DNA from 3 places in the Paenarthrobacter sp. NPDC091711 genome. Region 2 is predicted to be linked to each of the others. Evidence: riboswitches for the same ligand, from Rfam matches in the RefSeq annotation. Region 2 holds a riboswitch; each other region holds the start of a gene.

Region 1 (9,950 bases), on a different contig from region 2:
TCACGGTCAAGGAAGGCTGCAACGCCCGCGGTGCCGCCAATGCCGAGAACTTCGAGCGCCAGCAAAACAAGATCGTCGCCGCCATCACCAAGTCCGGCGCCGACGTCGTATCCCTCGAAGAGATTGAGAACTCGGCGCAGTTCGGCAAGAACCGCGACGACGCCCTGTCCAAACTGGTGGACGCCCTCAACCTCAAGACGCCGGGCGTGTGGGACTACGTGCGCACACCCGCCAACGCTCCCCCGCTGAACGATGAAGACATGATCCGTACCGCGTTCATCTACAAGAAGTCCGTGGCCGAGCCCGTGGGCGAGTCCATCATTCACAATGACACCGTGGCTTTTGCAAGTGCCCGCAAGCCCCTGGCCCAGGTTTTCAAGCCGGTGGGCGGAGACGATGACAAGAAGTTCATCGCGATCGTGAACCACTTCAAGTCCAAAGGCTCAGCAGCAACGCCGGATGACACGGACAAGGGCCAAGGCGCCTCGAACATCGCCCGCACCAAGCAAGCCGAATCGCTGCTGGCCTTCTCCCAGGAACTTCAGGCCTCGAAAGGGACAGACAAGGTCTTCCTGATCGGTGACTTCAACGCCTACTCCAAAGAAGATCCCATCAACGTCCTGACAGGTGCCGGCTACACGGACTTGGAAGTGGGTACCGGCAAGCACTCCTACCTGTTCGGTGGCATGGTGGGCTCCCTGGACCACATCCTGGCTTCCCCTGCCGCCCACAAGGTGGTCACCGGAACCGACATCTGGAACATCAACTCCGTAGAGTCCGTGGCGCTGGAGTACAGCAGGTATAACAACAATGTGACCAACTACTATGCCGGTGACGAGTTCCGGGCCAGCGACCACGACCCTGTGGTGGTGGGCCTGAACCTGACCGCCGACGAAGCTGCCACAGTTGACCTGCAGTTCCTGGGTATCAACGACTTCCACGGCCGCATCGACTCGAACACGGTCCTCTTCGCCGGAACAGTTGAGAAGCTCCGCGCGGCAGCTGCCCCCGGCGCTACGGCCTTCATTTCCGCCGGTGACAACATCGGGGCTTCCCTCTTCGCTTCCTCCGTTGCGAAGGACCAGCCCACCATTGATGTCCTGAATGCCCTTGACCTGCAGGCCTCCGCCGTAGGCAACCACGAGTTCGACGGCGGCTGGGCGGACCTGCGGGATCGCGTTGTTGCCGGCGGGAGCAACGCGAAGTTCGCTTACCTGGGCGCGAACGTTTACCAGAAGGGCACCACCACACCGGTCCTGCCGGAGTACAAGGTCCTGGACATGAACGGCATGCGTGTAGCCGTGATCGGTACAGTGACCCAGGAAGTTCCGTCTTTGGTGACGCCGGCCGGAATCACGGACCTGGAGTTCGGCGATCCTGTTGAAGCCATCAACCGGGTGGCCGCGAAGATCAAGGCTGAAAACCTGGCCGACCTGATCATCGTGGAAAACCACGACGGCGCCGCTTCCGGCACGCCCGAGGGCGCCACCTTGGAGCAGGAAGTTGCTGCCGGTGGTCCGTTCGCCAAGCTCGTCAACGAAACCACTCCTGACGTCGCCGCGATCTTCACGGGGCACACCCATAAGGAGTACGCCTGGGACGCCCCGATCCTCGATGCCAACGGCCAGCCCACCGGCAAGACCCGGCCCATCGTCCAGACCGGCAACTACGGTGAGAACGTGGGCAGCGTGACCCTCACAGTGGACACGGCAAGCAAAACGGTCACTGCCTACAAGGCCGCCGTGGTGGATCGGACCACCGAGACCTCTGAAAGCCTCGTAGCTGCCTACCCGCGGGTGGCAGCTGTGAAGACGATCGTGGACAAGGCCCTCGCCCAAGCCGCAGAGATCGGCAACCAGCCGGTGGGTGCAGTGACCGCTGATATCACCACCGCCTTTACCCCGGACCCGGCTGGCGGCGCCCCCAAGCGGGACGACCGCGCGAGTGAGTCCACGCTGGGCAACCTGGTGGCGGATTCCCTGGTGGATACGCTCAAGGCGCCTGAACTGGGAGCGGCGGAGATCGGCGTCGTCAACCCCGGCGGCTTGCGCAACGAGCTGTACTACGCCCCGGACGGCACCATCACCTACGCCGAGGCCAACGCGGTCCTGCCGTTCGTGAACAACCTCTGGACCACGTCCCTGACGGGTGCGCAGTTCAAGACCCTCCTGGAGCAGCAGTGGCAGACCAACCCTGACGGCACCATCCCCAGCCGCCCTTACCAGCAGCTGGGCGTGTCCAAGAATGTCAATTACACCTACGACGCCGCTCGCCCCGCCGGGGACCGCATCACCGGCATCTGGGTGAACGGAGCCGTGATTGATCCTGCCAAGCAGTACAGAATCGGTACCTTCAGCTTCCTGGCTACCGGAGGTGACAACTTCCGGATTTTCAAGGAAGGCAGCAACACCAAGGACACAGGCCTGGTGGACCGCGATGCGTGGATCAAGTACCTGCAGGCACATAATCCTGTGTCTCCGGACTTCGCACGCCGTTCCGTTGCCGTGGCCAACACCACTGCGGCTGAGGTGAAGGCCGGAGATTCCATCGCTTTGGCTGTCTCCAAACTGAACCTCACCTCCATCGGCAGCCCGGCCAACGCAACGCTGAACGCTGTGTTCCTTGATTCCAAGGGCACTGCTGTTGCTCTGGGCCCCGTCCCGGTCACAGCCGGTGCGGCCACGGTGAACCTCAAAGTGCCCGCAGCGGCAGCTGCAGGGACGGGCACGCTGGTGCTCACCGCCGTCGAAAGTGGAACCGTGGTGAAGGCGCTGGTGAACGTGGCTGAGAGCGGTCCAAACCCGCCGCAGTGCACCGCACCTGCCAAGCCGTCCAAGTGGTACGACGTCGTGGGATGGCTCCGGTACGCGTTTGCATGGCTGGAGTATCAGAGGTGCTTGAGGGGCTAACCGCTCCTTAGCGTGAACAAGAAAGGCCGGACCCCTCACGAATTCGTTCGTGAGGGGTCCGGCTGTTTGTTCTACGAAGCTGTTTGTCCTATAAAACTGTTGCTCCGCGCCTTACTTGTTTGCAGGTACCGTTTCTTGGACGTTGTCCAAATCGACCCTGTCCGCGTCCCGCTGGAGCTCAGCTTTGAACTCCTCGTAGCGGGCCAAGTGCGCGGGGCGGCGGCGGAGAATCAGCCAGGCGACCCCCAGGATAACGAACCACACGGGAGTGGCCAGCAGTGCCATGAGAGTGTCCGGCTGGGTGGTCAGCGCCCACAAAACGAAGGCAAAGAAGGCGAACACTACCCACACCATCACCACTCCACCGGGCATCTTGAACGCCGAGGACTCGTGCAGGTGCGGACGACGCTTCCGGAAGGCAAGGTAGCTGGCCAGGATGATGGACCACACGAAAACAAAGCAAACAGCGGACACGGTGGTCACCATGTCGAACGCCTTGCCGATGTCCGAGCCTGCGTACATGAGGACGACGCCGGACAGCAGCAGGATGCAGGACAGGAACAGGGCGTTGCGGGGTACTTTACGTCCGGAGAGCGCACCGAACACCTTGGGCGCGTCGCCCTCCTGAGCCAGACCGAACACCATGCGGGACGTGGAGTAGATGCCCGAGTTGGCGGAGGACATTGCGGAGGTCAGCACCACAAGGTTGACGATGGTGGCCGCTGCGCCGAGGCCTGCCAGCGAGAACATGGCAATGAAAGGGCTGTGTCCGGCAGCGAACTGGGTCCACGGGGTGACGGACATCAGGATGATCAGCGCGCCGACGTAGAAGAGCAGCACACGGATGGGGATCGAGTTGATGGCCTTGGGCAGGTTCTTCTCGGGGTCCTTGGCCTCGGCTGCTGTGGTGCCCACCAGTTCGATGCCCACGAACGCGAAGACGGCGATCTGGAAGCCTGCTACAAAGCCCATGAATTCGTTGGGGAAGAAGCCGCCATGGCTCCACAGGTTGGAGAACGTGGCCGGTCCGGCATCGGACTGGAAGCCGCTGAAAATCATGAACAGGCCAACAATGATGAGGGCAGCGATGGCCACGATCTTGATGAGGGCGAACCAGAACTCGGTCTCACCGAAGGCTTTCACCGTGGCGAGGTTCAGGAGCAGGAGGATGCCGATGGTGATCAGTCCCGGCACCCAGAGGGGCAGGGCCGGCCAAAGCTCCTGGGAGTACCCGGCGATGGCGATCACGTCCGCGATCCCTGTGATGACCCAGCAGAACCAGTAGGTCCAGCCGGTGAAGAAGCCGGCCCAAGGTCCCAGGAGGTCCGCTGCGAAGTCGCTGAAGGATTTGTAATTGAGGTTGCTCAGCAGCAATTCGCCCATGGCACGCATGACGAAGAACAGCATGAAGCCGATGATCATGTACACGAAGATGACGGACGGGCCGGCAGCGGAAATGGTCTTGCCGGAGCCCATGAAAAGGCCGGTGCCAATGGCTCCGCCGATGGCGATGAGCTGGATGTGCCGGTTGCTGAGTTGTCGCTCGAGGTGGGGTGAATCTGGACCAGTGGAAGGCGGGCGCTGAATCGTCAAAGGAACTCCATCGTTCAGGCGGCACAGGGTGCCACATTGATTCGGGTTCCTCCCCGCTCTGTACGTGGACCTGAGAGTTTCCGCGGCCCTGCAGGGCAGGACCGCTTGCACCTTCGGTGAGCCCGGTGACCGGACTGCTTTCCAGAGTTGCCTCGCCGCGGCGGTACATGGGCCTGAGAGATTCCTGGGGAGGGTTTGCTCCTACGGCGCCTGACGGGATGTACCGGCAGGACTCTCCCGCCGCAGATCAAAAGCGCGCACCATCTATTCGGTGATGCAGCTCACACCATAGCGAAGAGCGGAAGCACCCGCAAGCTGGCGCCGCTAGCGGCCCAGAATGCTGCGGGCAATCTCGTCCGCATCACGCAGGGTCCGCTGTCCGCTCGCGTAGGCCGGGCCGGTGCGCGGCTTCGCTTCCGCAGCAATGGCCGTCCCCCACTGTGAAGCCGAGAGTTGAAGGCCCAGCACGTACAGTCCGTCGGTGACCGATCCGTTGGCCGCCAGGGGCCGGTACGGGTGTGGTTCAACGTCAAGACCGGTGGTCTGCATGGGCGTCCCTTCAACGCTCATCATGATTTTGGTGCGCACCAGACCATCCGCCATGAGCTGTTCCAGCAGGGGCGAGAGGTTGATGCCCACCCTGTTAGCCGGAGACATCGCCTCGATGAGGGTCCGGGCTTCGACCGGGGAGTCGTGCACCCACGGCGAAACCGCCCGGAACACTTTGGCGCCCCGGTCCACACTGAACTTCGGGTCCGGGCCCACAAAACTCACGACGCCGGCACGCGCCAAAGCGGCCAGCTGTTCCGAACGCAGGGCTGGCGCGCCGCTGGCCAACCCTTCAACAAAGGACTCGAACCAGCCGCGCAACCCTGCCAGCCAGGACTCATCGGTGATGCCGCCGTCCGCCACCACCGATTTGAGGATGGCCCGTCCAGTGTGAAGAGCACCGATGGCCATCTTGACGGGGTCCGCCTCACCCAGCGCTGATCGGCGGGCATCATCATCCAGATATGCCGTGATAGCGGCGTCCAGCTCGCTCCGGGACGCGAACGTCCGGCCCGCGAGCGGCGCCGCGAGCCCCCGCAGATTCAAGCGGCGGGAAGTGACCACGTGCTTTTCAACGAGGTTTCCCACGTCAATTTCCCAGTTCGCAGTGGTGTGCGCATGCGGTTGGAGCGCATCTTCAAGGTCTGCGAGGAACTGTGCGGGGTCCTTGATCGAGGCTGGCTGGGACCGGGCAAGCGTTGAGTAATAAGCCCACAGGGCATCGCGGTGCAGCAGCGGCCAGAGGTCATGATCGAAACCGGGCTGGATGCCGGCCGCGCGGAACCTGTCCACCGCGGCTTCTGTCAGGTAGCGCATGGTGATGCTGCTGGGGTAATAGCCTGCCAGCCCCGCCTTTGCCCGATAGGGGGTGCCTCTTCGGGAGGCAGCAATGATCCTCGGTTCCCTGCCCGAGGCCCGATACTCCAAGACACCCGCGCCCGGCGAACCAGCCTCGACGAACTTGCCGCCCCGACCCTCCGTCAACTGGCCCATGACGTCAAAGAAGTTCAAACCCATGCCGCGGACCAGCACGGGCTCATTGTCCGGCACAGCCTGCCAGTCGACGTCTGCCGGCGGAGCAGGCGGGAAATAGAGCAGCCCACGGTCCTCCGCCGCGCTCTTGAAGGACCGCTGCTCCGGATTAAGCCGGGATTCGATGTGGCCCAGCGCGAGGACCACGGAACCGACGGTGAGTGTGGCGCCGTTGGCGAGTTCGACGTCGAACCCGTCTTCAACCGGGCGCGCAGCAACGGCGAGTGTCTGATGGAAGGTGACCTCGACGCCGTCGGGCAGCCGTTTTAGCAGCCCATCCAACGTCTGGCGAAGGTAGCGTCCGTACAGCGCGCGGCTGGGGAAGTCATGCGATTCGAGCGTGGCCAACTCAGCCTTCTCGGCGTCGTCCAGTCCCTCGCCATCACGACGACGGACCTCCCGCCACTGATCGAACGAACCACCCGTGAGCGGAGGGGCGAGCTCGGGGTCCTCAGGAATGAGGGTGGGATAGAACGACTGGGTGTTCATCAGGAACAGGCGTGACTGCTCCGGCTGCCACACGTGGCCCGAACCGGCCGGGTACGGATCCACAACGTTGACGCAAAGGGTGGTTCCTGGCTGGCTGTCCGCAGCCCAATTCGCAAGCAACCGCTCAAGGACACTGGTGCCCCGGGGGCCGGCCCCAATCAGGGCAACACGGTTGGTTTGCGATTTAGCCACGCTCTAGCCTAACTTCTGTGTGACTTGCTTACTGTTGAACAGTGTTGCTTGGATGGGGCGATGACCACCGCAGAAGCTGATCAGACGCCACCTCCCCAGAATGACGTAACGGCTTCCGGCCCGCGCCATGCAGCGGACGTCGCGCCTGAGCCCACGGATGAAAACATTTGGCTCGAGGATATCCACGGCGAAGAGCAGCTGGCATGGGTCCGCGAGCAGAATGCACGCACTGAAGACCTGCTGGAAGACACCGAGTACCAGGCCGTCGAAGCCGGCATCCTGGAGGTCCTCGACTCCACGGACCGGATCGCCATGGTCAACAAGCGTGGCGATTTTTACTACAACTTCTGGAAAGACCAGGAACACCCCAAGGGACTCTGGCGCCGCACCACGTGGGAAAGCTATCTCTCCAACGAACCCGAGTGGGATGTCCTGCTCGATATCGACGCCCTTGCCGCCTCCGAAGGCATCGAGTGGGTGTTCCACGGAGCCGGATTCCTCCGCCCTGCCGACGGTGCCGCATACCGTCTGGCCATGGTCTCGCTCTCCCCCGACGGCGGCGACGCTGACCGCCACCGCGAGTTCGACGTCGAATCCCGCACCTTTGTGGAGGGCGGCTTCGACCTGCCCACAGCCAAGGGCAACGTCAGCTGGCTGGATGCCGATACTTTGCTCGTCTCCAGCACCGCCGACGGCTTGCCTGCGACAACCTCCTCCTATGCGCGGACCGGCGTCAAGCTTCGTCGCGGCCAATCCCTTGCGGACGCTGAACGGCTCTTCGACATCCCGGAGGACCACATGCTGGCGATGGTGGCCCACGACTCCACCCCGGGCTATGAACGGACCTTCGCCGTGGACTACATCGACTTCTACAACCGGAGTACCTCGCTGCTGCGCGACGACTCCTGGCAGGTCATCGATGTTCCCACCGATGTGAACATCAGCGCCCACCGGGAATGGTTATTGTTCCGTCCGCAGAAGGACTGGGATATTGCCGGCGTTGTTTACCCTGCGGGTTCCTTGCTGGCCGCACATTTCGACTCGTATCTGGCGGGGTCCCGTTCACTGCTGGTCCTTTTTGCCCCCGACGCCCACACCTCCTTGCAGTCCTGGAGCTGGACCAAGGACTACCTCCTGCTGAACCTCCTGCGCGACGTGTCCTCTGAAATCCGGGTGCTCGACCCGTCTCTTGTTGACTCCGATGGGGTGTGGGCATCCACTGTCCTGGACGCCTGCCCTCCCCTGCACGACGTCAATGCCTATGCTGTGGACGACGAAGACACCGGCACCGAAGGCAACGACTTCTGGCTGGTGGCCACAGGCTTCACCACGCCGACGACGTTGACGCGGGGGACGCTTCTTGCGTCCACTTCCGGGGGCTCCAGCGTGGCGAGCCGGCATGCCGAAGTGAAGCGGTCGCCGTCGTTCTTCAACGAATCCGACTACGAAGTCCAGCAGCACTTCGCCGTGTCCGCCGACGGGACCAAGGTCCCCTACTTCCAAGTCGCGTCCAAGGACCTGGTGTTGGACGGCCAGAACCCCACCCAACTGTCCGGCTATGGCGGCTTCGAGATTTCCCGGACACCCGCATACAGCGGAACCATCGGCCGGGCCTGGCTTGAGCGCCGCACCACCGGCGCAGCGTCCGACGACGGCGCTGCCGCACACTCACGAGGCGGCGTCTACGTGGTTGCGAACATCCGCGGAGGCGGCGAATACGGTCCCTCCTGGCACCGCGCGGCACTCCAGGAAAACCGGCACCGCGCCTACGAGGACTTCGCCGCAGTGGCAAACGACCTCATTTCGCGAGGTGTTACCAGCCGCCGGCGGCTCGGTTGCGTCGGCGGTTCCAACGGTGGCCTCCTGGTAGGCAACATGCTGACCCAGTACCCGGAATTGTTCGGAGCCGTGTCCTGCGGTGTGCCGCTCCTGGACATGCGCCGCTACACCAAGCTATCCGCGGGCTACTCGTGGATTGCCGAATATGGTGACCCCGACGTGCCGGTGCAATGGGAATTCATCCGCACTTTCTCGCCGTACCACCTGCTTCACGACGGTGTGGAATACCCCGAGACCTTCATTTGGACTGCCACTTCCGATGATCGTGTGGGTCCTGTCCAAGCCCGCAAAATGGCGGCACGCATGCAGGCCATGGGCATCCCGAACGTCTGGTTCCATGAAGCCTTGGAAGGCGGACACGCGGGAGCATCGGATAACAGGCAGGCGGCAGCACTTCAGGCCCGGAGCAACCACTTCCTCTGGCGTTCCCTGGCCGGGAGCAACTGACACCCTGCCCCGGGCCCCCGCTTCCCGGCCCCGCTTCCCCCGTCCGCTTCGATGGTTCCCTGCTGAGAGTGCCGCGCGCACGGCATGTCTGGCAGGGAACCATCGAAATGGGCAGCTTGGCCAAGGCGTTTTGCGCTGGAAGGCACGTTCTGCGTATCCTTGGTGGGCTAGCAATAGCAAAGGGAGACGTGCCAGAGCGGCCGAATGGGCTTCACTGCTAATGAAGTGTGGGGCACAACTCCACCGGGGGTTCAAATCCCCCCGTCTCCGCGAACAGGTCCCGGTTTTCGAACCGGGACCTTTTGCGTTTAATTGCGCTTGGCTCCGCCGCTGACCTCGGCCCCTGCGTGACGGTGGAGGCTCAGGCTGTCCGCAGTGCTGATCAGCATCAAGACGGCCATGGCAATGAACGCCCCTTTGTAGGCCGACACCTGATCCGCCCCGAACACATGCGTGGTCTCGAAAAGGCGCAGGAATAGGGCACCCACCGCGATGCCTGCCGCGGCCGCCAACTGAACAAGCGTTGCAGAGATCGCGTTGGCTGAGGGCAACTGCAACGGAACGATGTCCGCGTACTGCACCGAGGCGTAGGCGGAGAACCCGATCGAACGGAAAGCACCGCTGAACAACAGCAGGGCGAAAATCAGTGGCTCGGGTGTTTGGGCGTCCAGGAAGGCGCACAAAGCGAAGGTCACTGCGGAGGCGAACGATGCAAAGACGAGCACCGGTTTGAATCCAAAGCGCCTGATGAGGGGCGTAGTGGCCGGCTTGATGCCGATGTTTCCCACGAACACGGCCGCAACCATTACCCCGGCTTTCAGGGGATCCCAGCCAAATCCGTCCTGGAACATCAAGGGCAGCAGGAAAGGAACCGAACTGATGGTCAGCCGATAGATGAAA
Region 2 (9,950 bases):
GCGCTCATTGCATCCCTCTCTCGTGAGTGCTCTTGGGGAGCGGGGGGAGTAAGTAGTTCAATTCTTGGTGACCCGAGTCACTTCGACTACCTACACTTTGACTACAAATGACGAAGCCGCATATACCTTTGTCTAACAGCCGCCGGTGGACCGCCACCCGAGGACAGCAGGGAGCACAAAATGGCGATCACCGTAGCGGAACTCATCGCAGAGCCGCAGCTGGGGCTCACCCTTCTGGCCGGGTCGGCCGGCCTGGACAACCGGATCACCTGGGCGCACACCTCGGACCTCCCCAGGCTGTGGGAGTGGGTCACCGGCGGTGAGCTCATGATGACCAACGGCCTCTCCATTCCCTCTGATGCAGCCGCCCAAGTAGCGCTCGCCGAGGCATTGATGGACAGTGGTGCCAGTGCACTGGCGATCGGTGAAAAGATGCACGCGCCGCCGCTAACGGACGAGTTCCTGGAGGCCTGCAACCGGCTCCCGCTGCCCCTGATCAACATCCCGTATCCGCTGCCATTCATCGCCATAGCCCGTTCGGTTGCCGAGTCATCGCTGCTCGAAGAGTCCCGCCGTTTACGGCAAACAGCCCGCGTTTATGATCTTCTCCGCACCGCCGGAGCGTCCGAGGACCATTGGCAGAGCCTCGTCCAGCGGCTATCAACCGAACTCGACGCGGAACTCTTCGTGGTGGACCGCCGATGCCTCCATCCTTGGCATCCGGACGGGCAATCACTCCCCGTCTTCCTCGCCGAGGAATGGGCGCCGTTGTCCGGGCAGGTGGGCCTGGCGGGGAAGAACTTCCAGTGGCACCGCATCCGCGGCAGGCACGTGCTCACCATGGACATTCCCACGCATGCCAACGCGCTCCTGGTGGTGCTGCCTAACAGCGAACCGCACCCGGACGCCGTCGTACTCCTTCATGCCGCAACCGTGCTGGGACTGCAGCTTTCGCGCATCGTTTTGTCGTTGGAAGGCCGCCATCGGCTTGCCGGCGAGTTCCTGCTGCAGGCCATGGATGGGCGTTTGGGTGCGGCCGAGATGGAGAGCCGCCTGGCGGGTTTCGAGGTTGCGCCCCAGGATTTCCTGCTCGCCTCCATGACGGCGAGCATTCCCACGGCGGGCGCTAAAGCAGCGGACGACGTCGGCGGGCTGGCTGACGTGCACATCGAACTGTGGCGGCACGGGGTTGCGTCGGCGTCGTTGAAGCGGAACAACAGGCTCCACGTGGTGGTCCCCGCGGGCGTGTCGGATGACGTCTTGGTCCATTGCGCCGGGGCGAACGCCGCGATCGGGATCAGTGCGCCGGCGGATGTGACCGGTATCCAAAGGGCGCTGCAAGAGTCTCTCTGGGCGCTCGGTTCAGCCCGGGCCAACAAGCTGGGGCTGGCTCGGTACGCGGAGGGGCCGTCATGGCTGGGGCTCACCGGTTTTGAGGAAGGGACCGCGCTGGTCCGGCGTCTCCTGGGCCCGATTTTTGACTACGAGCAGGGCCAGGACGGCGATCTGATAGTCACGTTGCGGACATATTTGGATTCGCAGCGTTCGTGGCAGAAGACTGCTGCCGCGGTGTTCGCGCATCGGCAAACCATCATCTACCGAATCCGGAAAATCGGCGAGCTGACGGGGCTGGACATGGGTGAAACGTCCACCGTTGCCCAGTTGTGGTTTGCGTTGCAGATTCATGAAGCCATGCATCAGTAGCCACACCTTGCTTGCGCTTTTTCAAAACAACCCGCTATGGTGTGAAGCGTGTCACTCATGGTGATGCAACGCTTTTGATCTGCGGCGGGAGAGTCCTGCCGGTACATCCAGTCAGGCGCCGTAGGAGCAAATCCTCCCCAGGAATCTCTCAGGCCCATGTACCGCCGCGGTTAGGCAACTCTGGAAAGCAGTCCGGGCAACCGGGCTCACCGACGGTGCAAGCAGGCAACCATTCCTGCGGAATCTCTCAGGTCCAATACAGAGCGGGGAGGAACCCACATCATCGAGCGCTCACTGGGCGCCTGAATCATGGAGTTCCTCTTGACTGTTCAATCAACCCCCACCGCCTTCGCGGACCGGCATATTGGCGCCCGCCGCCAAGCCGACGTTGACACCATGCTCAAGGCCATCGGCTACGACTCGGTCGACGGCCTGGTAGACGTCGCCGTCCCCGATTCCATCCGCCAGGACACTGCCCTGAAGTTGCAGGACGCCCTCACCGAGGTGCAGGTCCTCTCCGAGCTCCGCAAGCTGGCGTCCAAGAACAAGACCGCTGTCCAGATGATCGGGCAGGGCTACTACGACACCGTGACGCCGCCCGTTATCCGCCGCAACATCCTCGAAGCTCCGGCCTGGTACACGGCGTACACGCCGTACCAGCCTGAAATTTCGCAGGGCCGCCTTGAGGCTCTCCTGAACTTCCAGACCATGGTGCAGGACCTCACGGGGCTGCCCATTGCCAACGCTTCGTTGCTGGATGAAGCCACCGCCGTGGCCGAGGCCGTGCTGCTGATGCGCCGGGCCAACAAGAACAAGGCTGCCAAGGATGGCAAGACCGTCCTCGACGCCGACCTCCTCCCGCAGACCATCGCGATCGTGAAGGGCCGGGCCGAGGCTCTGGGCTTCGAAGTTGAGATTGCGGACCTGTCCGCCGGACTTCCCGACGGCGACATCAACGGTATCGTCCTGCAGCAGCCTGGCGTTTCGGGCCGCGTTTTCGACCACACGGCCGTGATTGCCGACGCCAAGGAACGCGGTGCCCTGGTGACCGTGGCCGCCGATCTTTTGGCGCTCACCCTCATCACGCCCCCGGGCGAGCAAGGTGCGGACGTCGCCGTCGGAACCGCGCAGCGTTTCGGTGTGCCGCTGTTCTTCGGCGGCCCGCACGCTGCCTACATGGCCGTCCGCGAAGGCATGGAACGCACGCTTCCCGGCCGCATCGTGGGCGTCTCCAAGGACAACGCCGGCGTACCGGCCTACCGCCTGGCGCTCCAGACCCGCGAGCAGCACATCCGCCGCGAAAAGGCCACGTCCAACATCTGCACCGCCCAGGCTCTGCTGGCGATCGTAGCCTCGATGTACGCCGTGTACCACGGTCCCGAGGGCCTGAAGTCGATCGCCGAAACAGTCCACGGACACGCCCGCGTTTTGGCTTCGACCCTGCAGAAGGCCGGCCGCGAACTCGTCTCCGAGGCCTTCTTCGACACCCTCACCGTCCGTGTTCCCGGCAAAGCTGCCAAGGTCATCGCAGCCGCCGAAGCCCGCGGCATCAACCTGCGGCTCATCGACGCTGACACTGTTGGCGTTTCGGTTGATGAAACCACGACGCCGGAGGTCCTCTCCGCAGTGGCCGTCGCCTTTGGTGCCGGCCCGGTAGGGGACGTAGCAGGGTTCGAACTGCCCGCATCCGTGGTCCGCACCTCCGATTTCCTGCAGCATCCGGTGTTCAACACGCACCGTTCCGAGACGCAGCTGTTGCGCTATATCCGCAAGCTGTCAGACCGGGACCTCGCGCTGGACCGCATCATGATTCCGTTGGGCTCGTGCACCATGAAGCTCAACGCGACTGCTGAGATGGAAGCTATTTCCTGGCCGGAATTCGCATCGATCCACCCGTTCGCTCCGGACCACCAGACGGCCGGTTGGCGTGAACTGATCACCGACCTCGAGGCGGACCTCACGGAGATCACCGGTTACGACCAGGTCTCCATCCAGCCCAACGCCGGTTCGCAGGGCGAGCTGGCTGGCTTGTTGGCGATCCGCGGCTACCACCTTTCACGTGGCGACGAGCAGCGCACTGTCTGCTTGATCCCCGCTTCGGCTCACGGTACCAATGCTGCCTCGGCTGTGCTGGCGGGCATGAAGGTTGTTGTGGTGGCCACGGCTGCTGACGGCACTATTGATCATGCTGATCTGACGGCCAAGATCGAGGCCAACAAGGACGTGCTGTCCTGCATCATGATCACTTACCCGTCCACGCACGGTGTGTACGACGCTGACGTCCGCGAAGTGTGCGACGCCATCCACGCAGCCGGCGGCCAGGTGTACGTTGACGGCGCCAACCTGAATGCCTTGGTTGGCTTGGCCCAGCCGGGCAAGTTCGGCGGCGACGTGTCCCACCTGAACCTGCACAAGACCTTCTGCATCCCGCACGGTGGCGGCGGTCCGGGCGTTGGCCCTGTTGCTGCGAAGGCACACCTGGCTCCGTTCATGCCGGGCGACGCGAACAAAGCGGCGCACGAGGAAGGGCATGGCGTGGCCATCTCGGCGTCGCGTTATGGCTCCGCCGGTGTGCTGCCGATTTCCTGGGCGTACGTGAAGCTCATGGGTGGCCAAGGACTGACGGAAGCCACCAAGTCTGCTCTGTTGGCAGCGAATTATGTTGCTTCGCGCTTGGATGAGCACTTCCCGGTTTTGTACACGGGCGAGGGCGGACTCGTTGCCCACGAGTGCATCCTGGACCTCCGCGAGCTGACTGCCCGCACGGGTGTCACGGCCGAGGACGTGGCCAAGCGACTGATCGACTTCGGCTTCCACGCCCCCACCCTGGCTTTCCCGGTGGCGGGCACGTTGATGGTGGAACCCACCGAGTCCGAGGACCTGGCCGAGATCGACCGCTTCATCGAAGCCATGATCACCATCCGTGCCGAAATCGAGCAGGTGGCCAGCGGTGATTTCACTGTTGAGAAGTCGCCGCTGCGCAACGCGCCGCACACGGCTGCCGCCGTCGTAAATTCCGGCTGGGACCGTGAGTACCCGCGTGAGCAGGCCGCGTTCCCCGTCCACCACCTCAAGCAGGACAAGTACTTCCCGCCGGTCGGCAGGATCGACGGCGCCGCAGGTGACCGGAATCTTGTGTGCTCGTGCCCGCCCCTCGAGGCATTCGAGAACACTGCTGACTTCGAAAACTAAGGACTCCTGACATGTCTGAGAATTACACCGCTCTTTACGAGCAGCACAAAAAGGCCGGCGCTTCCTTCACCGATTTCGGCGGCTGGCAGATGCCCCTGAAGTACGAGTCCGAGCTCGCCGAGCACCACGCCGTCCGCAAGACCGCCGGCCTGTTCGACCTCTCCCACATGGGCGAAGTCTGGGTCAGCGGCCCCGAAGCAGCCGCCTTCCTGGACTACGCGCTGGTGGGCAAACTGTCCGCCATCGCGGTGGGCAAAGCCAAGTACTCGCTGATCTGCAACGCAGACGGCGGCATCATTGATGACCTCATTACCTACCGCCGTCCCTCTCCCGAAGAAGGCGTGGACAAGTACCTGGTGGTGCCCAACGCGGGCAACGCGAAGGTAGTTGCTGCTGCGCTGAAGGACCGTGCGGCCGGGTTCGACGTCGTGGTGGAAGACGCTTCGGCAGAGACGTCGCTGATCGCCGTGCAGGGCCCCAACGCCGAGGCGATCCTGCTTCCTCTGGTCCCGGCAGAGCAGCACGCACTGGTCACCGAACTGAAGTACTACGCGGCCGTGGAGGTCTCCATCAACGGGCAGGACCTGTTGCTGGCCCGTACCGGATACACCGGTGAGGACGGCTTCGAAATCTACCTTCCCAACGTCGATGCTGCTGGCCTTTGGGAAGCCCTGCTCGACGCCGGGGAAGGCCACGGTCTCATCCCCGCCGGACTCGCTGCCCGCGACTCCCTGCGGCTGGAAGCCGGGATGCCCCTCTACGGCAACGAGCTTTCCCGCCACGTCAACGCCTACGCTGCAGGGTTGGGCCCCGTGGTTTCCCTGGCCAAGGAAAGCGACTTCATTGGCCGCGATGCACTGACAGCCATCAAGGCCGCCGGCGTCGGATCCACTCTCGGCCAGAAGCTCGTGGGCCTCAAAGGCGCCGGACGCCGCGCCGCCCGCGCCCACTACTCGGTCCTCAAAGACGGCTCCCTGATCGGTGAAGTCACCTCCGGCCAGCCAAGCCCGACGCTCGGTTACCCGATCGCCTTGGCGTATGTCGACGTCGAGCATTCCGAACCGGGCACCATCTTGGACGTAGACCTCCGCGGAAAAGCCGAGCCGTTCGAAGTCGTGCAGCTGCCGTTCTACAAGCGCACTAAATAGCCCGGCGGGAGTGGCCGGTGACTCATCGAAGCCCGGCGGAGCCGACCTCCTCTGCGGGCTCGGTCGCATAAGCGCCCGCTGGGCGGACGCGATGCTCCCTTGGACGCCCGCTGCCGGAGGCCGGCTCCACAGGGGCCAGTCCGCTTCCGGTTGCCGGACCCGAACCATTGTGGATGGTGGCGCTGTTTGAACCCCTAAGTGCTGGTTGATTTGTCAACCTGCCTCAGGTGATCTTGAAAGTCTTAAGTTAGAGAGAAGGAATCTTATGAGCAAGGTAGTTGCTGAATTGAAATACTCGGCTGAGCACGAGTGGGTTGCCGTCGATGGGGACGGGCCGGTGGGGATCGGGATTTCCGCGGTGGCCGCTGATGCCCTGGGCGACATTGTGTATGTGGACCTGCCCGAGGTTGGTTCTACTGTGACCGCGGGGGAGACCTGTGGCGAGGTGGAATCGACGAAGTCGGTCTCGGACCTGTACTCGCCGGTGACCGGTGAGGTGACCGAGATCAACGACGCCGTCGTCACCGATCCCGCGCTCATCAACAACGATCCCTACGGTGCCGGCTGGCTGTTCAAGGTGGCCGCAACGGAAGAAGGGCCGCTCATGTCGGCCGAAGAATACGCTGCAACGAACGGTGGAGAACTGTGAACCCGGTATCTGTGACTGACTACCAGCAGGTGGTGTCGGCGTCGCTGGATGCCCAGCTGTCCGAGCTGGATCCCGAGATCGCTGCGAAGATCGACGACGAACTGGGTCGCCAGCGCGACGGCCTGGAAATGATCGCGTCCGAAAACCACACGGCCGTCGCCGTGATGCAGGCGCAGGGCTCGGTGTTGACCAATAAGTACGCCGAAGGTTACCCGGGCAAGCGCTACTACGGCGGCTGTGAGCACGTAGACGTGATCGAGCAGCTGGCTATCGACCGCATCAAGGCACTGTTCGGTGCCGAGTACGCGAACGTTCAGCCGCACTCCGGCGCCCAGGCCAATGCCTCCGTGATGCACGCGCTGATCAAGCCCGGCGACACCATCATGGGCCTCAACCTGGCCCACGGCGGGCACCTCACGCACGGCATGCGGATCAACTTCTCCGGCAAGCTCTACAACGTGGTCCCTTACGGCGTCCGCGAGGACACCCACACCGTGGACATGGCCGAGGTTGAGCGTCTGGCCCAGGAACACAAACCGGCACTGATCGTTGCCGGCTGGTCCGCATACGCGCGGCAGCTGGACTTCGCTGAATTCCGCCGGATCGCCGATTCCGTGGGCGCTTACCTGATGGTGGATATGGCCCACTTCGCGGGTCTCGTGGCCGCCGGGCTGCACCCGTCCCCGGTCCCGCACGCGCATGTGACCACGTCCACGACGCACAAGACGTTGGCAGGTCCCCGTGGCGGCATCATCCTCTCCAACGACGCCGACATCGCCAAGAAGATCAACTCGGCCGTCTTCCCGGGCCAGCAGGGCGGACCGCTCGAGCACGTTATCGCCGGCAAGGCCGTGGCGTTCAAGATCGCTGCCTCGGAGGAATTCCGTGAGCGCCAGGAACGTGTCCTTGCTGGGGCCCGGATCCTCGCCGAGCGACTCGTTCAGCCCGACGTCGCAGGGAAGGGCATCTCCGTGGTTTCCGGCGGAACCGATGTCCACCTGGTGCTCGTGGACCTGCGCAACTGCGAACTCGACGGCCAGCAGGCTGAGGACCGCCTCGCCGCGATCGACATCACCGTCAACCGCAACGCCGTCCCGTTCGACCCTCGCCCGCCCATGGTCACCTCCGGCCTGCGGATCGGCACCCCGGCCTTGGCAACGCGCGGATTCGGCGAAGCAGCCTTCCGTGAGGTTGCGGACATCATCGCCGAGGTACTGATCGCCGACGCCGACGCTGACCTTTCCGGGCTGCGTCACCGCGTCGAGGTTCTAGCTGCGGCGCACCCGCTGTACCCGGGGACAGCGAACCTAGGCTGAGTCCGCTCGGGTTGGCCCTACCTTCTTGGCGGGCCGACGTCCTACGCCGGCCCCTGTCTAGCCGATTCGAGGGTTCCCTGCGGGGTGTGCCGTGCGCACGGCATGTTTGGCAGGGAACCCCCGGAATGGCGGGGTACGGGGGCCGGGGGCAGCCGGGTTCGGGGGTTTGGTGGGCTTGGTTTGTTGATCTGGGTTTGAGGGTCCGCTCCGTTTGTTGGGGGCGGGGCGGGTTCTATTCGTTGTACGTCGTTAGGAAATCACCATGGCCGTTGGGGTCTTTGATCTGTTCTCTGTGGGTATTGGTCCGTCGAGTTCTCATACTGTGGGTCCGATGCGTGCTGGGGCGGTGTTTGCTGCTGAGCTGCGTGAGTCCGGCGTGCTCGATTCCGTCGCGGCTTTACGGGTTGATCTCTATGGCTCCTTGGCCGCGACGGGCAAGGGGCACGGGACCTTCACTGCTGTGCTGCTGGGGCTCGAAGGGTTTGAACCCGAGAAGATCCTGCCCGATGAGGTGGAGGAGCGGCTGGCTTCCATCGCCGACACGGGGAAGCTCAACCTGGCTGGCGGCGTGCTCCTCGACTACGCCCTGGAAGACATGGTTCTGCATCCGTTGACGGTGTTGCCGCGGCATACGAACGGGATGAAGTTTGCTGTCTCTGATGCTGAGGGGAATGTGCTGCGGGAGGCGACGTTCTTTTCGGTGGGTGGTGGGTTCATTGTCCGGGAGGGTGAGGAAGACGCGGCCCGTGAGGAGTTGGAGGAGTCGAAGAAGGAGTTGCCGTTGCCTTTCAGGACGGCGGCGGAGTTGTTGGGCCGGTGCGCGTCCAAGGGGCTGGGGATCAGCGACATCATGTTCATCAACGAGCGGGCGTCCCGGTCTGAGGAGGAGATCCGTGAGGGTCTGTTGCATATTTGGGCCGTGATGGAGGCCTGTGTTGAGACCTCGTTGAAGCGTGAAGGTGTGTTGCCGGGTGGTTTGAAGGTTCGTCGTCGTGCACCGGATTGGTTGGAGCGGCTCCTGAAGGAGGACAAGGACCGGAACGATCCGAAGTACTGGCAGGAATGGGTCAACCTGATCGCCCTGGCGGTCAACGAGGAGAACGCGACTGGTGGCCGGGTGGTGACGGCTCCGACTAATGGTGCTGCGGGGATTATTCCGGCGGTGTTGTATTACGCGTTGAATTATGCGCCGGGGATGGATAAGGCCACCCAGGCGGATCGGGATGATGTGGTGGTGAAGTTCTTGCTCGCTGCTGGTGCGGTGGGTGTGTTGTATAAGGAGCAGGCGTCCATTTCGGGGGCTGAGGTGGGGTGTCAGGGTGAGGTGGGGTCGGCGTCGTCGATGGCTGCTGCTGGTTTGGCTGAGGTGATGGGTGGTACGCCGGGTCAGGTGGAGAATGCTGCGGAGATTGCGATGGAGCATAATCTGGGGTTGACGTGTGATCCGATCGGGGGTTTGGTGCAGATTCCGTGTATTGAGCGGAACGCGATCGCGGCGGCGAAGGCGATTAATGCTACGAAGATGGCGTTGTGGGGTGATGGGACGCATCGGGTGTCGTTGGATGAGGTGATCGTGACGATGCGTGAGACGGGCAAGGACATGTCCACTAAGTACAAGGAAACAGCGATGGGCGGCCTCGCCGTCAACGTCGTCGAATGCTAAGTGCCCAAGAAACGAATCGTTGTAGGGCCCGCTCTTCGCGATTGGACGCTCTTGAAGGGCGCATAGCGGGCCTCACAAGGGACCGCACACAGACTGCTGATAACAAACCAGAAGGAACGTCATGACACTCGCACCTGAAGGCCGTAAGTTGCTGCGCGTTGAGCAGCGTAACTCGGCGGTCCCGGTTGAACGTAAGCCTGAGTGGATCAAGGCCAAGGTCCAGATGGGGCCGGAGTTTGTTCAGCTCAAGAACCTGGTGAAGAAGGAAGGCCTGCACA
Region 3 (9,950 bases), on a different contig from region 2:
CGTGGAATCGTTGGACTGAATGTTGGGAGCCTTGACCAAGCCAGCGGCTTGGAGTTCTGCTGTTGCTTCAGCCGACTCAACAATGTCTGGCTCGATTTTGATGCTGAAGACGTTCATCTTCTTCTCGTGAGCCAGCGCGGCGACTGCCGTGAGGGCAGGCTGAATATCGCTGACATCTGCGACGTCCGGCCCCTTGATCAGGTACCAGAGCCGACCCATCACAGGGAACTTCTTCTCCAGGAGAAGGTTGTAGCTGGAGTACTCCTGAGTCTCGACGACGAGCCGCCGGACCAGCCAGCCGTTTCCGTCCTTGACTGCCGCGTAGGCATCCGACTGCAGCATGTTGCCGCCATTCGGATTCGCCGTGACGTGCTTGTCCCAGTTATCGATTTCCTCGGCGGTGGCAAAGCGGGCGGTAAATTCTCGCAAGGTGGCCGTGTCCAATCTCAGGGTTTTGGTGCAGTGTTCAAAAGCGTGGTGCGCATGCGGACATGCAGCCCCAAGTCTATCGGGGTATGTGGATATCGCCCGATTCCGCTGATTTACCAAGGGATTAGAGCCTGATCTGGTCTGCGCTCTCCAGCTTGATGGCACGGGGTTCAGCCCCGGATTCCCGTTGGCCCCTCACCAGGCGGTCCGCGTTGATCAGCCGGCTGAGGCTGAGCCCGGTGAGGTCGGCGATCTGCCCGATGGGTACCTGGAAAGTCCGGAACGGCCCCAGAGGCGGTGGCTCACCTTCAAGGAGCCGTTCGACGACCGCTGTCTTCAGCTCCACTTTGCCCAGCATCGGCGATTGGTCCAGCACAAAGCCGACGGCGGCCAGCTTGGCGTCGTTGGTCCATGCCGCGATCTTCCAGAACTTCCGAGGGATCTGAACTCCCCTATATACAGGATCGTCATCGACGAACACCGGCCCCGTGAACACGCTGAGCTTCGCATCATGGGCGGCTGCATGGCCCAGAACATGATCTTCCAGCCCCACCCACAGCTCCTTACCCTGATTGAAGTCATCAATCTGCGGTGCCGCGTTGGTATAGCTAAAGGTGTCCTGGTTGGCTTTCTTCGCCGTTGTTGCATCACCCCACACCGGATCCAAGCGGCGAACCAGGTGGCCGCGATCAAACGCATTGTTCTTGTACAGATCCGGGCCGGCTTGCTGTTCCCGGGGGATCCTGTCGTCCACATGCCATGAACCCTCGCGGGCCAGGGGCACCAGTTCCTTGCCGTTGATGTTGACACCCACAATCGCCGCGAGCTTCCGGGCAACCCGGAAGCGCACAGAAAAGTGGGTGTACTCCAAAAGTGTCGTCGTTGCCTGCGGACTGGGCAGTTCAAGCCGCGTCCGCAAAAAGTCCCTGCTGTATCCCCCGCTCATGGATACAGCATTGCATCAGGGACTGACAGTTTTGGGATTCAGCATTCGACGACGTTGACGGCGAGGCCGCCCATCGCGGTTTCCTTGTACTTAGTGGACATGTCCTTGCCCGTCTCACGCATCGTCACGATCACCTCATCCAACGACACCCGATGCGTCCCATCACCCCACAACGCCATCTTCGTAGCATTAATCGCCTTCGCCGCCGCGATCGCGTTCCGCTCAATACACGGAATCTGCACCAACCCCCCGATCGGATCACACGTCAACCCCAGATTATGCTCCATCGCAATCTCCGCAGCATTCTCCACCTGACCCGGCGTACCACCCATCACCTCCGCCAAACCAGCAGCAGCCATCGACGACGCCGACCCCACCTCACCCTGACACCCCACCTCAGCACCCGAAATGGACGCCTGCTCCTTATACAACACACCCACCGCACCAGCAGCGAGCAGGAACTTCACCACCACATCATCCCGGTCCTGCTGCGTCGCCTTATCCATCCCCGGCGCGTAGTTCAACGCGTAGTACAACACTGCGGGAATGATCCCCGCAGCACCATTAGTCGGCGCCGTCACCACCCGGCCACCAGTCGCGTTCTCCTCGTTCACCGCCAACGCGATCAGGTTCACCCACTCCTGCCAATACTTCGGATCGTTCCGGTCCTTGTCCTCCTTCAGGAGCCGCTCCAACCAATCCGGTGCACGACGACGAACCTTCAAACCACCCGGCAACACACCTTCACGCTTCAACGAGGTCTCAACACAAGCCTCCATCACAGCCCAAATATGCAACAGACCCTCACGGATCTCCTCCTCAGACCTGGACGCCCGCTCGTTGATGAACATGATGTCGCTGATCCCCAGCCCCTTGGACGCGCACCGGCCCAACAACTCCGCCGCCGTCCTAAAAGGCAACGGCAACTCCTTCTTCGACTCCTCCAACTCCTCCCGGGCCGCGTCTTCCTCACCCTCCCGGACAATGAACCCACCACCCACCGAAAAGAACGTCGCCTCCCGCAGCACCTTCCCCTCAGCGTCAGAGACAGCAAACTTCATCCCATTCGTATGCCGCGGCAACACCGTCAAAGGGTGCAGAACCATGTCTTCCACCGCGTAGGGCAACTCCGCACCCTCACCGGAGGCACCAGCCAGGTTCAGCACTCCGGTCTCCGCGATCGCCGCGAGCCGCTCCTCTACCTCCTCAGGCAGGATCAACTCGGGGTGGTACCCCTCCAAGCCCAGCAACGTAGCCGTCATGGTCCCATGCCCACGACCCGTCGCAGCCAACGACCCATACAAATCAACACGCAACGACGCCACCGAACCCAGGACACCAGCGTCCTTCAGCTCACCAGCAAACACCGCCCCGGCACGCATCGGACCCACAGTATGAGAACTCGACGGACCAATACCCACAGAGAACAGATCGAAAACACCAACAGCCATGGTCGGGATTCCTTACAAAGCTTGAAAACGGTCCGGCAGATGGTCCTGCCGGAGGGCCACCCCCGCTTATGGCAGCAGGCGGCCGAAGCACGACGCCGGATGGCCCCCAATGGCGGCAACCCGGCGTCGCAATACTATTCAGTTCTACAATCCCACGCTACGCCACAGTGTGCGTGCCCGGGTGGCCCGATGGAACGGACGGTATTCCCCGATTCGGGGATTCCCTGCCAAACATGCCGTGCGCACGGCACACCCAGCAGCGAACCCCCGAAATGGACTCGGGCGCAGGGAGTTAGGAGAGGTCTCCGCCATTCTTGGAGGCGTACTCCTCGGCCGAGAGCAGCGGGCCCTCGGATTCAGCGGCGACCTTGAACAACCAGCCGGCACCGTAGGGATCGTTGTTGATCAAGGCGGGGTCGGAAACAACGGCGTCGTTGATCTCCGTGACCTCGCCAGTAACCGGCGAGTACAGGTCCGAAACGGACTTGGTGGACTCAACTTCACCACAGGTCTCGCCTGCAGTCACAGACGAACCAACCTCGGGCAGGTCAACGTACACAATGTCACCCAGTGCGTCGGTGGCAACTTCGGAGATACCAACGGACACGGAGTTCCCGTCTCCGCGTGAAACCCACTCGTGCTCGTCGGAGTACTGAAGTTCGGGCGCTACTTTGGGCATTCTGATTCCTTACTATGGTTGGTCAAAACTATGGCTGGGATGGTGGGGCACCGAATTCCTCCGCGTGCTGCTCCTTCGTCGCTTTGACGCACGCTTCCGGAATCCGCTCCCCCACCGCACGGCCACGCGAGTCCGGCCTCCGGCAGCATGCGTCCAAGGGAGCGTCGCGTCCGCTCAGCGGGCGCACATGCGACGGGGGCCACGCCGTCCGGGTTCCCGGGCCGAGCTTGCGAGGCGAGGGGGACGGTGGGGAGCATGCAGAGGTCGCCAGGTTCGAAAACCCAGAACCTACTTTTGGCGCTTGTAGAACGGCAGTGCGACGACTTCGAACGGCTCGGCTTTCCCGCGCAGGTCAATATCCAGCGCGGTACCAAGCTCTGAATGCTCGACGTCGACATACGCCAACGCTACCGGGTAGCCGAGCGTGGGGCTGGGCTGACCGGACGTGACTTCGCCAACCACTGCGCCGTTCTTGAGGACCGGGTAGTGGCCGCGTCCGGCACGGCGGCCGAGGCCCTTGAGACCCACAAGCTTACGGCCGGACGTAGAGCCAGCACCGTCAGCCTTCAGGGCAGCGAGTGCGTCCTTGCCCACGAAGTCGCCTTCTTTGGAGAGCGCCACTACGGGTCCCAGCCCTGCAGCGAAGGGGTTGCCTTCGCGGGAGAGTTCGTTGCCGTAGAGGGGCATTCCAGCTTCGAGCCGCAGGGAATCTCGCGATGCCAGCCCGGCCGGGATCAGCTCACCTTCATTCGCGGAGGCAGCAATGGCCTGCCACAGGGCTGCCGCGGAGTCGTTGGCCACGAAGATCTCGAAGCCGTCTTCGCCGGTGTACCCGGTGCGGGCGAGCAGCAGGTCTTGAGTGCCGCCGTCGAACGTGAACGGGACGTCAACCGCCGCGTAGTACTTGAGTTCAGTGACCAGTGCGTGCTGGTCGGCGGGCACCAGGCGGAGGAGGATCGCTTCAGCGAGCGGCCCCTGAACGGCGATCAGCGAGGTCTCGGCGGAAGCGTCCTCGACGACGACGTCAAAACCAGCGGCACGCTCCAACAACGCCGCAGCAACAACGGCAGCATTGCCTGCGTTGGGCACTACCAGGAACTTGTCGGTGCCTTCTGCGGTGGACGGGCGACGGTACGTGATGAGGTCGTCAATGATGCCGCCGTCTTCCTGGCAGATCAGCGAGTACTTGGCCTTACCGATGGCCATGGCGGAGATCTTGCCCACCAGGGCGTAATCGAGGAACGCGGCTGCCTCGGGACCGGTGACCCAGACTTCGCCCATGTGGGAGAGGTCGAACAGGCCGGCGGACTTACGGACGGCGTGGTGCTCAGCCAGCTCCGAGGAGTACTTGAGGGGCATTTGCCAGCCGCCGAAGTCGGTAAAGGACGCGCCGAGCTTCTTGTGCTCTTCGTAGAGCGCGGTGTAGTTCTCAGACATATCCGGGTCCTTAGTTTTCGAAGTCTTCGATGGGCGGGCAGGAGCAGACCAGGTTTCGGTCTCCGGCTGCGCCGTCAATGCGGCCAACGGGCGGGAAGTACTTGTCCTGCTTCAGGTGGTGGACCGGGAAGGCGGCCTGCTCACGCGGGTACGCGCGGTCCCAATCAGAAGTTACGACGGCGGCTGCCGTGTGAGGTGCGCGGCGAAGCGGGGAATCCTGCACGGAGAAGTCGCCGTGGGCCACCTGTTCGATCTCGGCACGGATGGTGATCATGGCTTCGATGAAGCGGTCGATCTCCACGAGGTCTTCGGACTCGGTGGGTTCAACCATGAGCGTGCCCGCCACCGGGAAGGCCAGGGTGGGCGCGTGGAAGCCGAAGTCGATGAGGCGCTTGGCAACATCTTCAGCGGTGACGCCGGTCTTGGCCGTCAGTTCCCGGAGGTCCAGAATGCACTCGTGTGCTACGAGTCCGCCTTCGCCGGTGTAAAGAACCGGGAAGTGATCGTTGAGGCGGGAAGCGATGTAGTTCGCAGCGAGCAGCGCGGACTTGGTGGCTTCGGTGAGGCCCTGGCCGCCCATGAGCTTCACGTAGGCCCAGGAGATCGGCAGCACGCCGGCGGAGCCGAAACGGGAAGCCGAAATCGGGACGTCGTTACCTTCGGTCCAGGACGCCGCGTCGCCGGGCATGAACGGTGCGAGGTGTGCCTTGGCTGCGACCGGGCCAACGCCGGGTCCGCCGCCGCCGTGGGGGATGCAGAACGTCTTGTGCAGGTTCAAGTGGGACACGTCGCCGCCGAACTTGCCCGGCTGGGCTAGTCCAACCAGTGCGTTGAGGTTGGCACCGTCGATGTACACCTGGCCGCCGGCCTCGTGGATGGCGTCGCAGACTTCGCGGACGTCGGCGTCGTACACGCCATGCGTGGACGGGTAGGTGATCATGATGGCCGAGAGGGCATCGCGATGGGCTTCGATCTTGTTCTTGAGGTCAACGTGGTCGATGGTGCCATCGGGGGCGGTGGCCACTACAACAACCTTCATGCCGGCGAGCACTGCTGAGGCCGCGTTGGTGCCGTGGGCGGAAGCAGGGATGAGGCAGATGTTGCGCTGTTCGTCGCCACGGGAGAGGTGGTAGCCGCGGATGGCCAGCAGGCCTGCGAGCTCGCCTTGGGACCCGGCGTTGGGCTGGATGGAGACTTGGTCGTAGCCAGTGATCTCGGTCAGCTGCGACTCGAGATCGGTGATGAGTTCACGCCAGCCCTCGGTCTGGGAATCCGGAGCGAACGGGTGGATGGAGGCGAACTCCGGCCACGAGATCGCTTCCATTTCAGCCGTGGCGTTGAGCTTCATGGTGCAGGAACCCAGCGGGATCATGGTGCGGTCCAGCGCGAGGTCCCGGTCGGAGAGCTTCCGGATGTAGCGCAGGAGCTGGGTTTCGGAGCGGTGGGTGTTGAACACCGGGTGCTGCATGAAGTCGCTGGAACGCTCCACGGAGGCCTCAAGCGCAAAGCCTTCAGCGGCTTCAGCCACTGAAGCGCCGAACACCGCTGCGACGTCGGCGACAATCGCGGAAGTTGTGGTCTCATCAACCGAGATGCCCACAGTGTCGGCGTCGATGCCGCGCAGGTTGATGCCCTTGGCCTCGGCAGCGGCCACGAGCTCGCCGGCCTTGCCGGGAACTCGGACGGTGATGGTGTCGAAGAAGGAACCGTGAAGGACCTCGACGCCGGCAGCCTTCAGGGACGCTGCGAGGGTGCGGGCGTGGCTGTGAGCGGTCTCTGCGATCGCCTTCAAGCCTTCGGGGCCGTGGTAGACGGCGTACATCGAGGCGACGATGGCGAGCAGCGCCTGCGCGGTACAGATGTTGGACGTGGCCTTCTCGCGGCGGATGTGCTGCTCACGGGTCTGCAGCGCCAAGCGGTAGGCGGGGACACCGGCGTCGTCCTTGGAAACGCCCACCAGACGGCCGGGCATGGAACGCTCCAGACCCTTCTGGACGGCCATGTAAGCAGCGTGCGGGCCGCCGAAGAACAGCGGTACGCCCAGGCGCTGCGCGGAACCAACAGCAATGTCCGCGCCCTGCTCACCCGGAGGGGTGATGAGCGTCAGGGAAAGGAGGTCGGCAGCGACGGTAACCAGCGCGCCGCGTTCCTTGGCGTCAGCGATCACGGCGGAGTGATCGAACACGCGGCCGGAGACACCCGGCTGCTGCAGGACGACGCCGTTGATGTCGCCTTCCGGGAGACCGAGCGACAGGTCAGCTACCTCAACCTCGAAGCCGAGCGCTTCTGCGCGGCCCTTCACAATGGCGATGGTCTGCGGCAGGCAGTCGGCGTCAAGAACGGTCTTGCCGTCCTGGACAGCCTTGTTCTTGTTGGCACGGCGCATCATGAGCACGGCCTCGGCCACGGCGGTTGCTTCGTCCAGCAGGGAGGCGTTGGCGATCGGCAGGCCAACCAGGTCCTGCACCATGGTCTGGAAGTTCAGGAGCGCTTCAAGACGGCCCTGGGAAATTTCCGGCTGGTACGGCGTGTAGGCCGTGTACCAGGCCGGGGACTCAAGAATGTTGCGGCGGATCACCGGCGGCGTCACGGTGTCGTAGTAGCCCTGGCCGATCATCTGCACGGCGGTCTTGTTCTTGGACGCAAGTTTGCGCAGCTCGGCCAGAACTTCAACTTCGCTCAGCGCGTTCTGCAGGGTGAGGGCAACGTCCTGGCGGATATCGTTCGGGACGGCGGTGTCGACCAGGGAGTCGACGGTGTCGTAACCGACGGACTTGAGCATGGTCTCAATATCAGCCTGGCGGCGGGCGCCGATATGCCGATCGACGAAGGTGGTGGAGGCAGAACTAACCGTCACGAAGGAACTCCATTACTTGGGCAGCGTTTGGGTACGCCACAGCGGCTGGGTTCCTCCCCGCTCTGTATTGGACCTGAGAGTTTCCGCGCGTTGTGGGACAACCATCGCTTGCACCGTCGGTGAGCACAGCTCTCTTCACCCTGAGGTGCCGAGTGCCTGCTGCTTTCCAGAGTTGCCTTGCCGCGGCGGTGCGTGGGCCTGAGAGATTCCTGGGGAGGGTTTGCTCCTACGGCGCCTGCATCACGTGCTTGCAGGACTCTCCCGCCGCAGATCAAAGGCATGTTCAGTTGTATATGGGCGCCACGCTGGGCACGCCACAAGAGTTAATTGTCCTACGCTCCGGCCTCAGCAGCAAATGGAGGAACCACTACTTCCGTAGCCGCTCGAGGACTCCCAGCAGGATTTCGACGTCGGCCTCCCGCCCGGCGTTGCCGCCCTCCTGGCCGCCTTCAAAGATCGCGTTGAAGTAGAGCCCATCGCCCATGTAGCTGACAGCCTTGGCAACTTCCGGTCCGACGTCTTCTGCGAGCACGTCCAGCCATCTCTGTTGGATGGCGGCAAACCTGCGGCGGGTTTCCTCGTGAGCCACCTCAGCCAACCTGGTAGCGGCAACGAAGGCCCGGTCCATGGGCGTATCTGCCCACAGCGAGGACCGGATGAAGTATGCAGCCGAACCATCGGGCGCGGCCTTCATCACTTCGGTATCTTCGTCGGCCAGCAGGTCCAGGCGCTCCAAAAGGGCAGTAATCAGCGCTTCCTTATTGGGAAAGTGGTAGAGCAGCCCACCCTTGGACACTCCCGCGCGCTTGGCAACGGCATCGAGCGTGGCAGCACGCTCCCCCACTTCAATGAGGAGGGCTTCAAAGGCGTCCAGGACGGCGTCCCGGGCAATTGGTTTTCGTGGCATGTGTCCATCATTCCCTAAAGGCTCGCGGTGGCTACATTTGAAACTATACCGTCTGGACGGTACAGTGGTTACATGTTCTCGCCGTCCTCAACCCAAGCACCCCGTTCCGCCCACCCCGTTAAGGGTCCGGCAGCACCGTGGCGCGACTGGACGGCACTGGCACTCCTGATGTTTCCGGTGCTGCTGGTGGCCGTCGACAACACCGCGCTCACCTTTGCCCTCCCTGAAATCGCCCGTTCCCTGAACGTTGGCGGCGTCCAATTGCTCTGGATTGTTGACGCCTACCCGCTGGTCCTCGCCGCACTGTTGGTGTCCATGGGCAACTTGGGCGACAGGATCGGACGACGGCGGCTGCTGCTGGTCGGCAGCACAGGCTTCGCAGCGGTTTCGGCTGCTACAGCATTCGCGCCGTCCGCTGAATGGCTGATTGCCGGCCGCGCCGGCCTTGGTGTCTTCGGTGCCATGCTGATGCCCTCAACCCTTTCCCTGATCCGGAACATTTTCACCGATCCCAACCGGCGCCGGCTCGCGATCGCCGTCTGGGCCGCAGGGTTCTCCGGCGGCGCCGCCCTTGGCCCGATCTTTGGCGGCTGGCTGGTGGAGCACTTCTGGTGGGGCGCCGTTTTCCTGGTAGCAGCATTCCTGCTTTTGCCCCTGCTTGCTTTCGGCCGGGTACTGATTCCCGAGTCCAAGGATGCCAATCCCGGACGTGTGGATGCGCGCAGCATCCTCCTCTCCGTTGTCACCATGGCGCCGTTCGTTTACGGGATCAAGGAATTCGCGGTTCATGGTTTCGGGGCGTCCGCAGCTGCCTTCATGGGCTTTGGCCTGGTGATGGGCATCCTGTTCGTGCGTCGCCAGCAGCGGATCGAGAACCCCATGCTGGATGTTGCCTTGTTCAAGAACAAGGTGTTCAGCACGGCAATCGTGGCGAACGTCCTGTCCCTGTTCTCCATGACGGGCTTCATCTACTTCTTCGCCCAGCACCTGCAACTTGTTGAGGGCCAGTCCCCCATGGAGGCCGGTATCGCGATGATTCCCGCCCTCCTGGCAACGGTCATCGCCGGCCTGCTGGTGGTACCTCTGGTCAAGCGTGTGCGGCCAGGGTTCGTTGTGGCGGCAGGCCTGACACTCAGTGCCGTGGGCTATCTGATCGTCGTAGTGGGCGATCACGGCAGCGGTCCGGTGTTCCTGTTGTCAGCCTTGACCGTCCTGGCCGTCGGCGTGGGCGCTGCGGAGACCAT

What was found. A riboswitch is a leader RNA that binds a small molecule or an ion and turns the genes downstream of it on or off. The one in region 2 is predicted to bind glycine.
Region 1: another riboswitch for glycine. It lies ahead of cycA (D-serine/D-alanine/glycine transporter); the one in region 2 lies ahead of gcvP (aminomethyl-transferring glycine dehydrogenase).
Region 3: another riboswitch for glycine. It lies ahead of gcvP (aminomethyl-transferring glycine dehydrogenase); the one in region 2 lies ahead of gcvP (aminomethyl-transferring glycine dehydrogenase).

What each region holds. Positions count from the first base shown of each region.
Region 1 covers NZ_JBIVTF010000007.1:152,438-162,387, reverse strand. The annotation lists gene ACIQH5_RS12955 (ExeM/NucH family extracellular endonuclease) at 1-2,909, shown strand, start outside; gene cycA (D-serine/D-alanine/glycine transporter) at 3,021-4,502, opposite strand; glycine riboswitch at 4,654-4,752, opposite strand; gene ACIQH5_RS12945 (FAD/NAD(P)-binding protein) at 4,827-6,764, opposite strand; gene ACIQH5_RS12940 (prolyl oligopeptidase family protein) at 6,825-9,050, shown strand; tRNA gene ACIQH5_RS12935 (tRNA-Ser) at 9,233-9,320, shown strand; gene ACIQH5_RS12930 (MFS transporter) at 9,359-9,950, opposite strand, start outside.
Region 2 covers NZ_JBIVTF010000003.1:184,557-194,506, forward strand. The annotation lists gene ACIQH5_RS06645 (MFS transporter) at 1-8, opposite strand, end outside; gene ACIQH5_RS06650 (PucR family transcriptional regulator) at 181-1,704, shown strand; glycine riboswitch at 1,780-1,878, shown strand; gene gcvP (aminomethyl-transferring glycine dehydrogenase) at 2,026-4,896, shown strand; gene gcvT (glycine cleavage system aminomethyltransferase GcvT) at 4,908-6,044, shown strand; gene gcvH (glycine cleavage system protein GcvH) at 6,310-6,693, shown strand; gene glyA (serine hydroxymethyltransferase) at 6,690-8,009, shown strand; gene ACIQH5_RS06675 (L-serine ammonia-lyase) at 8,272-9,672, shown strand; gene lipA (lipoyl synthase) at 9,794-9,950, shown strand, end outside.
Region 3 covers NZ_JBIVTF010000023.1:9,038-18,987, forward strand. The annotation lists gene ACIQH5_RS21285 (lipid II:glycine glycyltransferase FemX) at 1-444, opposite strand, end outside; gene ACIQH5_RS21290 (DNA/RNA non-specific endonuclease) at 554-1,375, opposite strand; gene ACIQH5_RS21295 (L-serine ammonia-lyase) at 1,414-2,826, opposite strand; gene gcvH (glycine cleavage system protein GcvH) at 3,119-3,505, opposite strand; gene gcvT (glycine cleavage system aminomethyltransferase GcvT) at 3,794-4,942, opposite strand; gene gcvP (aminomethyl-transferring glycine dehydrogenase) at 4,953-7,799, opposite strand; glycine riboswitch at 7,976-8,073, opposite strand; gene ACIQH5_RS21315 (TetR/AcrR family transcriptional regulator) at 8,167-8,706, opposite strand; gene ACIQH5_RS21320 (MFS transporter) at 8,779-9,950, shown strand, end outside.